One region of the Dietzia cercidiphylli genome, then DNA from elsewhere that is predicted to be linked to it. Evidence: predicted binding sites of a transcription regulator. Region 1 holds the regulator's gene; the other holds the start of a gene.
What was found. The regulator LexA, encoded in region 1, represses DNA repair genes until DNA is damaged. The targets are predictions, from matches to a motif close to CGAACANNTGTTCG.
Positions count from the first base shown of each region.

Region 1 (4,579 bases):
GACCGTCGAGCCCCGCGAGTTCCACCCGGAACAGCTCCCCGACCATCTCCGCATGCGTTTCGAGGTGGTCGACGGTGACGAGGTCGTCGCGGCCGGTACGGACCTGGGAGCACTACGCAGTCGGTTGGTGGACAAGGTCCGTGCCACGCTCAACTCCAGACTCGTCCCCGATGACGGACCTCATCGGGCGTGGACCGCGGACACGATCGGGGACCTGTCGCCCTCGATCACCGGCACGGTCGACGGTGTGGAGGTGACGGTCTACCCGGCCCTGCAGGTCCGCCCCGACGGCATCCACCGGATCGCCTGCGCCACAGAGACGGAACGTCGAGCCGCGCAGACGACAGCGGTACTGACCCTGATCTCAGCGGACCTGATCTCGGCGGCATCGATAGTCCGGGGTCGTCCGGTCGAGCAACGCCTCGCGCTCACCCAGTATCCCCACGAGGGTGCCGATGGACTGGTCTCGGACGCGGCGCTGGCGGCGTGCGGGCGGCTGATCGCCGGACGCAGAGGAGAGCCGGTACTCACCGTGCACGACTTCGACGAGGTGCGCGCGCGCGCCCGATCCGAGGCGCCGGCCGCCATCACGGCCTCGATCTCCGCCGCCCTTCCGGCGTTGGTCGCCGCGCAGTCGGTCTCCGCCCGGCTGGACCAGGTACCACGCGACCTCGCGGACGACGTCAGGCCCGCTCTGGACTTCCTCGTGGGAAAGGGATTCCTCGCCCGACACCCGGCGGAGGTCCTCCCGCAACTGGAACGCCACGTGAGGGCGATCGACCTCAGGCTGGACCTCGCGGAGAAGTCACCGTCGAGGTACCGGGAGCTCGCCGCCCGGTTGGAGAAGTCGGAGGCCACTGTCGCGGAGGCGACGGCGGCGCTCCGCCGACGACCGGGTGGGGCGCGGGCAGCCCGGGATCTCCGGTGGATGTTGGCCGAATACCGTGTCGGCCTCTTCGCGCAGTCTCTGGGTACCGCGCGCCCGGTCTCCGCCGAGAGGATCGAGAAGGCGGTCGCCGCCGCGCTCTCCCGGCGGAACGCGCGTTGAGCCCTCACACCGCCCGTACACAGGAACCGATCCCGGTGCGACGCGGAGAGGACCGGGACTAGTGAGCAGCGTGCCGTTCGCGAAGCGCGATGATCTCGCTCTCGAAATCCGCAGCGGAACTGAATTGTTTGTACACGGAGGCGAATCGCAGATACGCGACCTCGTCCAGATCTTGTAGAGGCCCCAGGATCGCCAGCCCGATCTCGTGAGCGGGGACCTCTGAGGCGCCGCCGGCCCGGACAGCGTCTTCGACCTGCTGCGCGAGCCGCCGGAGCGCGTCCTCGTCGACCGACCTCCCCTGGCACGCGCGTCGCACACCGCGGACCACTTTGTCGCGGCTGAAACGCTCCGTCACACCGTTGCGCTTGAGGACGGTCAACAACGGGGTCTCGAGGGTGGTGAACCGGTGTCCGCAGTCGGGGCACTCGCGCCGACGCCGGATCGCCTGCCCTTCGTCGACCGACCGCGAGTCGATCACCCGTGAGTCCTCGTGGTGACATATGGGGCAGTACATTCCAGCTTCGCCATTCGTCGACCTGGTCCGAACCGCTCCGCCGGCCGGAGCCGACGGCGGCGCGGGGGCGACGGGCCGCCGTCCCGGGTCCATTCTAGGAGGCGATACCGTGGGTCACGCGTAGGCGGGCCCGCCCAGGAGTGCCAACGCGAGCAGCATCAGGATTCCGAAGACGATTCCACAGGCCACCAGAGCCCACGTCGGCACATCGTCCACCACCGGCGCACTCGACCTCGCCTCGCTACCGCATGCCCTGACCCTTTCCGCGGACGCGGGGCGGACGAGCACTCGCCGTCCGGGCGCCACCGACCGCGTGGCCGTCTGGCGCCCCCGGTCGAGCGTGCGGATGACGGGACGGGCCCCGGCATCAGGGCGGGGATGCACCCTGGACGAAACGGGCCGGTCGTGATCGGTCACGCAGACCTCCGTCCAGGGCACGGAGGGACGCGATCGTGGCTGCATCTCCATAACGGTCATGAGAACTCCCAACTCGATACGGTGTGCGAACCTCATTCGCACGCCCGTGTGCCTTGTTGTGCACATCTGTTCGAACCCGAACCTGCCTAGAGTTGTATCACGCGGGTCCGACAGAGTCGACATTCGTGGCGACATTTCTTCGAACACCTGTGTGGCGCTCACGTCCGACGGGCAGTAGGGTGTACACAGATAGCGACGTCGAACACCCATTCGCCGAAGGGACCCCCACATGCCCAAGCCCGACTTCGAGGCCCTGACGACCCGCCAGAAGAGCGTTCTGTTGCACATCCACGACACGGTCAAGGACCGGGGCTATCCCCCGAGCATCCGAGAGATCGGTGACGCCGTCGGTCTGCAGTCGACCTCCTCGGTGGCCCACCAGTTGCGGACGTTGGAGAAGAAGGGCTTCCTGACCCGTGATCCGCACAAGCCGCGGGCGGTCGACGTCCACGGCGTCCCGGGGCAGCGGTCCCGAGGTCGTCGCGCGCCCGTCCAGGAGGAGACGCGTCCCAGCGGGGCCGTGGAACCCGTCTACGTCCCTGTCCTGGGGCGGATCGCGGCCGGCGGTCCGATCCTCGCCGAGCAGGCGGTGGAGGAGGTCTTCCCCCTCCCCTCCGACCTGGTGGGTTCCGGGGACCTGTTCATGCTCAGAGTGGTCGGCGAGTCGATGATCGACGCCGCGATCTGTGACGGGGACTACGTGGTGGTGCGCCGTCAGAACGTCGCGGACAACGGCGAGATCGTGGCGGCGATGATCGACGGGGAGGCCACGGTCAAGACTTTCCGCCGGGATTCGAGCGGGGTGTGGCTCCTGCCCCACAACCCGTCGTTCAGTCCGATTCCCGGGGAGCACGCGACGATCCTCGGAAAGGTCGTCACGGTCTTCCGCAAGCTCTGAACCGGCCGGAACCGGGTGTCGCCTGATCCGTCGACGGGGTCAGGCGACACCGTCACGGGATCCGGGGACCCGATACTCCCCGAGCTCTCGGGCCACGGAGGCCGGAAGCCGGACCACGATCCTCGTGCCGTCCTTCGTGTGATCCTCGTCCACCACGGCGCCCTCCGCGTGGACACGGGAGACCACATCACCCCGGGTGAACGGGATCTCGAGTGTGACCTCCGTGTCCCCGGAGGCGACCACCCGCATTATTCGGTCGAGGAGCTCGTCGAACCCCTCACCCGTCGCCGCCGAGACGAAGACCGCGTCCGGCAGGGCGTGGTGCAGTTCCGTCAACACCACCGGGTCAGCGACGTCGACCTTGTTGATCACCACGAGTTCGCGGGGCCTCTCGGCCTTCTGCTCTTCCACGACGTCGTTGATGACGGTGCGGACGGCCTCGATCTGGCGCAGGGGGAAGGCGTCCGATCCGTCGACCACGTGCAGGAGCAGCTCGGAGTCCACGACCTCCTCCAACGTCGAGCGGAACGCCTCGACGAGCTGGGTCGGGAGGTGTCGGACGAATCCGACCGTATCTGTGAAGACCACTACCCGCCCGTCGGGGAGCTCGGACCGCCGTGTGGTGGGGTCCAGCGTGGCGAACAGTGCGTTCTGGACCAGTACGCCCGCACCGGTCAAGCGGTTGAGCAGGCTCGACTTCCCGGCGTTGGTGTACCCGGCGATCGCGATCGACGGCACCGGGGTGGCGCGACGGCGATGCCGCTTGGTGTCCCGGGCCTGCTTCATGCCCTTGATCTCACGGCGCAGCCTCGCCGTGCGCTCCCGGATTCGGCGGCGGTCCGTCTCGATCTTGGTCTCACCGGGACCACGGAGTCCGACGCCTCCGTTGCTGCCCGCCCGGCCACCCGCCTGCCGGGAGAGTGCCTCACCCCAGCCACGCAGTCGCGGGAGCATGTACTCCATCTGCGCCAAGGACACCTGGGCCTTACCCTCACGGCTGGTCGCGTGTTGGGCGAAGATGTCGAGGATCAGCGCGGTGCGGTCGATCACCTTGACGTTGACGACCTTCTCGAGCGCGATGAGCTGACCCGGCGTGAGCTCGCCGTCGCAGATCACCGTGTCCGCCCCCGTCGCGGTGATCACGTCCTTCAGGGTCTTGGCCTTCCCCGAACCGATGTAGGTGGCGGGGTCCGGCTTGTCGCGGCGCTGGATCAGCGCGTCGCAGACCTCGGAGCCTGCGGTCTCGGCGAGCTGTGCCAACTCGGCCATCGCGGCCTCCGCCTGGGCGGCGGTGCCCTCGGTCCAGACCCCGACCAGCACGACCCGCTCGAGGCGGAGTTGGCGGTACTCGGCGTCGTTGACGTCCTGGAGTTCGGTCGACAACCCGACGACCCGGCGCAGCGAGGAGCGCTCCTCGAGCTGGAATTCTCCGACCGAAGGGTCATGGTCTCGTGTGGCCCGGTCAGGGGCGGTGTCATCGATAGTCATTCACCGGCATCATCTCACAATTCCGGTCGGGACGCCTCCGTGCGGCGCGCGGGTAGCGGTCGCCGGTACCGCCCCTCGGCGACGATCACGGACGGCCCCGTCAGAGTGGAACCCACGCCGGTCAGGGCCACCGCGACCTCTCCCCCGGGAACGG
Region 1 covers NZ_BAAAQG010000002.1:125,767-130,345, forward strand. The annotation lists gene hrpA (ATP-dependent RNA helicase HrpA) at 1-1,048, shown strand, start outside; gene nrdR (transcriptional regulator NrdR) at 1,107-1,562, opposite strand; gene lexA (transcriptional repressor LexA) at 2,269-2,937, shown strand; gene hflX (GTPase HflX) at 2,977-4,425, opposite strand; gene dapF (diaminopimelate epimerase) at 4,440-4,579, opposite strand, start outside.

Region 2 (4,579 bases), on a different contig from region 1:
CCCGGTGCCGTTCCCCGGCGGTGCGATCTAGCAGGCCGGGTCATCCGAACAGCGGTGGGCACCGAACCACCCCGTGGTTAGTCTGGCGGCAGTCCGACCGCCGACCACGAACCCGGGGGAGATCCCATGACTGTCGGAGATGTCACCACCGAAGGGCCACAGACGGTTCCGGGGCGCAGCGCCGGGGCCGCGGTCGAGAAGTACCTGCACGTCCGCCGGCTCACCGACCTGCTGGCCTCCCGTCTCAGCGCCGAGGACCAGGTCCCGCAGTCGATGACCGCCGCCAGCCCCGCGGCCTGGCACCGGGCGCACACCACGTGGTTCTTCGAGGAGTTCGTGCTGGGTCGGCTGCCGGGCTATTCCTCACCCGAGCCGGTCTTCCGGTTCCTGTTCAACTCCTACTACGAGGCCGTCGGCCCGCGGCAGCCCCGACCCCAGCGCGGGCTCATCACCCGCCCGTCGGTGGCGGAGATCGGCGACTTCCGGGCACGCGTCGACGACGCGGTGGTGGCCGCGCTCGAGGCGGGCCGGGTCGACGACCGTGGGCTGGAGCTGCTCGAGTTGGGCCGCCACCACGAGCAGCAGCATCAGGAACTGATGCTCATGGATGCCAAACACCTGTTCTCGCACAATCCGACCGACCCCGTCTACGTGCACAGGTCCGCGGACCCGGTCGCCGCGGCGCCGGGGGAGACGGACTGGCTCGTCGTCGTCGAGGGGGTCGCGCAGGTCGGCGCGCTGGATCCCGCCGACGGCTTCTCCTACGACAACGAGCGCCCGCGTCACCGGGTGTGGATCCCCGACGGACAGGTGGCGACCCGCCAGGTCACGGTGGCCGACTGGAAGGAGTTCATGGCCGACGGAGGGTACGCCCGCCCCGAGCTGTGGCTCTCCGACGGGTGGGCCGCCGTGCAGGACGAGGGCTGGGACGCACCCGGGTACTGGAGGCGCGAGGACGGTGTCGGCGTGAGCGCGTCCGCGGGCACCGCAGGGGCTCCCGCCGCCGACGGCGAGTGGACCACCTTCACCCTCTCGGGTCGCCGTCCGGTCGTGGACGCCGAACCCGTGTGCCACGTGTCCTTCTACGAGGCCGACGCGTACGCCCGGTGGGCCGGGGCCCGCCTGCCCACCGAGTTCGAGTGGGAGGTCGCCACCGCCGGCTGGGAGATCCGCGACGAGCTCGACCCCGACCGCTGCCACCCGCAACCCGCCACGGATCGGACGATCGGCGGCGTCTGGGAATGGACCGCCAGCGCCTACCTGCCCTACCCGGGGTTCGTCACCGAGGAGGGCGCCGCCGGCGAGTACAACGGCAAGTTCATGTCCGACCAGCACGTCCTACGTGGTGGCAGCGCCCTCACCCCGGCGGGCCACACGCGACCCACCTACCGGAACTTCTTCCCCGCCTCATCCCGGTGGGCGGCGACGGGACTGAGGCTCGCCCGATGACCGACACCGAGAACCCGACCACGACGACGACCACGACGACGACCACCACGACGACGACGACGACGGAGTCCACCGACCCCGACACCGCCGCGCTGGAGTCGGACCTGCTCGAAGGCTTCTTCTCCGACCCGCCCACCCTGCCCCCGCGCTGGTTCTACGACGAGAAGGGCAGCCTGCTGTTCGACCAGATCACCCGCGTGGCGGAGTACTACCCCACCCGGGCCGAGGCCGAGATCCTGCGGGCCCGGGCCGGCGACATCGTGGGCGAGGCCTCGACGGTGGTCGAGCTCGGGGCCGGGACCTGCGAGAAGACCCGGGTGCTGCTCGACGTCTTGGCGGCCGGGAGCGCGGATGCGGGATTCGTGCCCCTGGACATCAGCACCGAGATGCTCTTCGAGACCGCCCGCGCGCTCGAGCAGGAGTATCCGGGTCTGCGGATCGACCCGGTCATCGGCGACATCACCGCTCTCGACGGCCCGCTGCCGGGTGAGCCGGGCGGACGGCTGGTGCTGTTCCTCGGCGGCACCGTCGGCAACTTCAGCGAGTCGCAGCGCGCCGGGTTCTTCCGCATGATGCGCGGGATCATGGCCCCGGGTGACCGGCTGGCCGTGGGATTCGACCTGGTCAAGAGTCCGGACCGGCTGGTCGCGGCCTACGACGACGCCGCCGGGGTCACCGCCGAGTTCAACCTCAACATGCTCGACGTGATCGCGCGGACCGTCGAGTGCACGGGCCTCGACTGCCGCGACTTCCGGCACGAGGCCGTGTGGAACGCCCGGGAGAGCCGGATCGAGATGTGGCTGCGCGCGGTGCGCGACGTGCGGATCGACTTCCCGACCCTCGGGCGGGAGCGCACGCTGGCCGCCGGTGAGGGGATCCGCACCGAGATCGCCCGGAAGTTCGAGCCCCACGCACTCGTCGACGAACTCGCGGGACACGGCTTCGGCGGTCAGGCGGTGTGGACCGATGCGGCGGGCGATTTCGGGCTGGCCCTCGTCGTCGTCGACTAGGAGTTCCGACCCGGCGGTTCCTCGCCGGCACCGACCATCTCTCGCGAATCCTGGACCGGCGGTCCCTCGTCGACTCCCGTTCGGTGTCGTACGTGTGTTCTATACTTTGAGCCATGGAACAGGGAGTGTGGGACGCGCCGGAGCAGGGGTCGGAGACGGCCACGCTGGCCGACGTTCTCGCGTTCCTCGAGGCCTCCGTGGAAAGCCTCTGCCAGGTCGACTGGTCGGATCAAGACGCGGACGTGCTGGTCGACGCCGTGGGACGCGCCGAGATCGTGGCCCGCCGGCTGGAGGCCGCCGGAGCGCGCGCCACTGCCGAACTGGCGGGCCTGCACAGACAGAAGGGTCGTTCCGCCGGGGGAGTCGCCGCGATGCTGGCGGAGAAGCTTGGCCTGGCCAGAGGCGTCGTACACGGGCGGATCGAGGCGGGCGGGAGGCAGGCCACCCCGGCCGGGCGGGCGGCGGCGGTCGGAGAGATCACCGCCGAGCACGAGCGGATCATCTCCAGGGCTGTCTCCGGACTACCCGGCACGATGGGCGGGGCGGCAAAGACCCGATTCGCCGAGGGACTCACAGAGCTCGCGCGCATGGTCGCCCCGGCGGAGTTGCGGGCGGAAGCCGCCCGCCGGGTGGCCGCCCTGTGTCCCGACCGCGGTAAGGACCGCGAGGAACACCAGGAGCGGCGGCGCTCCGCCCGGCTCGGCGCGGTCCGCACCGACGGCACCAGCACGCTGACCATGACTCTGACTCCTCGCGCCCGGGCGCTCGTCGAGCGTGCGCTGTGCGACTTCGGCGGACCCGGCGGGGCCGTGGCATGTGAGCCCGGGTCGGACGAGCGCACCCCGGAGCAGCGGGCGCACGACGCGCTCGTGCACCAGTGGGCGCTCGGGTCGACCGTCGACCCCGCCCGGCCCAAGGGAATCGCCACCATCGTGGTGCGCGTGACGCCTGAGCAACTCGAGGAACCCGCCGCACTCGTGGAGACCGACTCCGGCACCCAGCTCAGCGTCCGCCAGGCCGTCTCGATGGCCGGGTCGCTGCCGTGGTTCGTCTCGCTACTGCGCGACGGCCGCGAGGAACTGCACCGGATCGACGTCGACGCCCACCCCGACCGGCGCCTGGCCTCCGCCATCCAGCGCCTGGTCCTCCACGCCGCGCACGGAGGCTGCACGTTCCCGGGTTGCGCCGCACCGGCCAGGGGGAGCCAGTTCCACCACGTGAGGGAGTGGTCGCGAGGCGGACCCACGACTGTCGCCAACGGCGCGTTGGGCTGTCCCGTGCATCACGCGTTCGTCGGCGACGGCCCGTCGGCGTGGACGACCGTCGCGGACCAGGGCTCGCCTGGTCGCTGCAGGTGGCTGCCGCCCGGCGTCGACAGGCTCACCGATGTCTGACCCGGCCCCTGGCAGCAGCGCGTCAGCCCCTCCCGGCATCTCGCCGGCGCGGCCGCGCGTCGGGGCGCGCGACGGGTCTGCATGGCGTGTACGAGGTGTGCCGGCGGGCTCGCGCTGTCACAATGCCCTCGTGCCCGATTCCGCCGTATCCGAGACTCTCCCGCCCGAGACCGACGCGCCCACGATTCCGTCCCCGGTGACCGACATGCCCCTGTCGTCGTCCGCTGTGTACGTGGCGGCCCCCGAGGGCGACACCGGGAAGTCGACCGTCGCCCTCGGCCTCCTGCGCATTCTCGCCGGGACCGTACAGAGGGTGGGGGTGTTCCGCCCGGTCACCGTCGCGCCGCGCGTCGTCGATGCCGATGCCGATGCCGGCACCGGCACGGACACCGAACCCCCGCGCGACCGCATCGTGGAGATGCTGCTCCAGCACACCACCGTGGACCTCGACTACGAGGACTGCATCGGCGTGACCAACGACCGCGTTCACGAGGACCGCGACTCGGCGCTGGCGGAGATCGTGGACAGGTACCACGTGGTGGCCGGGCAGTGCGATGTGGTGGTGATCCTCGGCACCGACTACACGGGCGTGCCCAGTCCCACCGAGTTCGACTTCAACGCCACACTCGCCGTGAACCTCGGCGCGCCCGTGCTCCTGGTGATCCGCGGCGCCGACCGGACACCAGGGGAGATCGGCACGAACGCCCGGCTGACGCTCGAGGAGCT
Region 2 covers NZ_BAAAQG010000015.1:70,705-75,283, reverse strand. The annotation lists gene ABD250_RS14380 (methylated-DNA--[protein]-cysteine S-methyltransferase) at 1-31, shown strand, start outside; gene egtB (ergothioneine biosynthesis protein EgtB) at 127-1,449, shown strand; gene egtD (L-histidine N(alpha)-methyltransferase) at 1,446-2,459, shown strand; gene ABD250_RS14365 (HNH endonuclease signature motif containing protein) at 2,573-3,853, shown strand; gene pta (phosphate acetyltransferase) at 4,059-4,579, shown strand, end outside.
Region 2: ABD250_RS14365 (HNH endonuclease signature motif containing protein) is a predicted target of LexA. The motif match lies at 2,547-2,560, and genes of this name have one in related genera.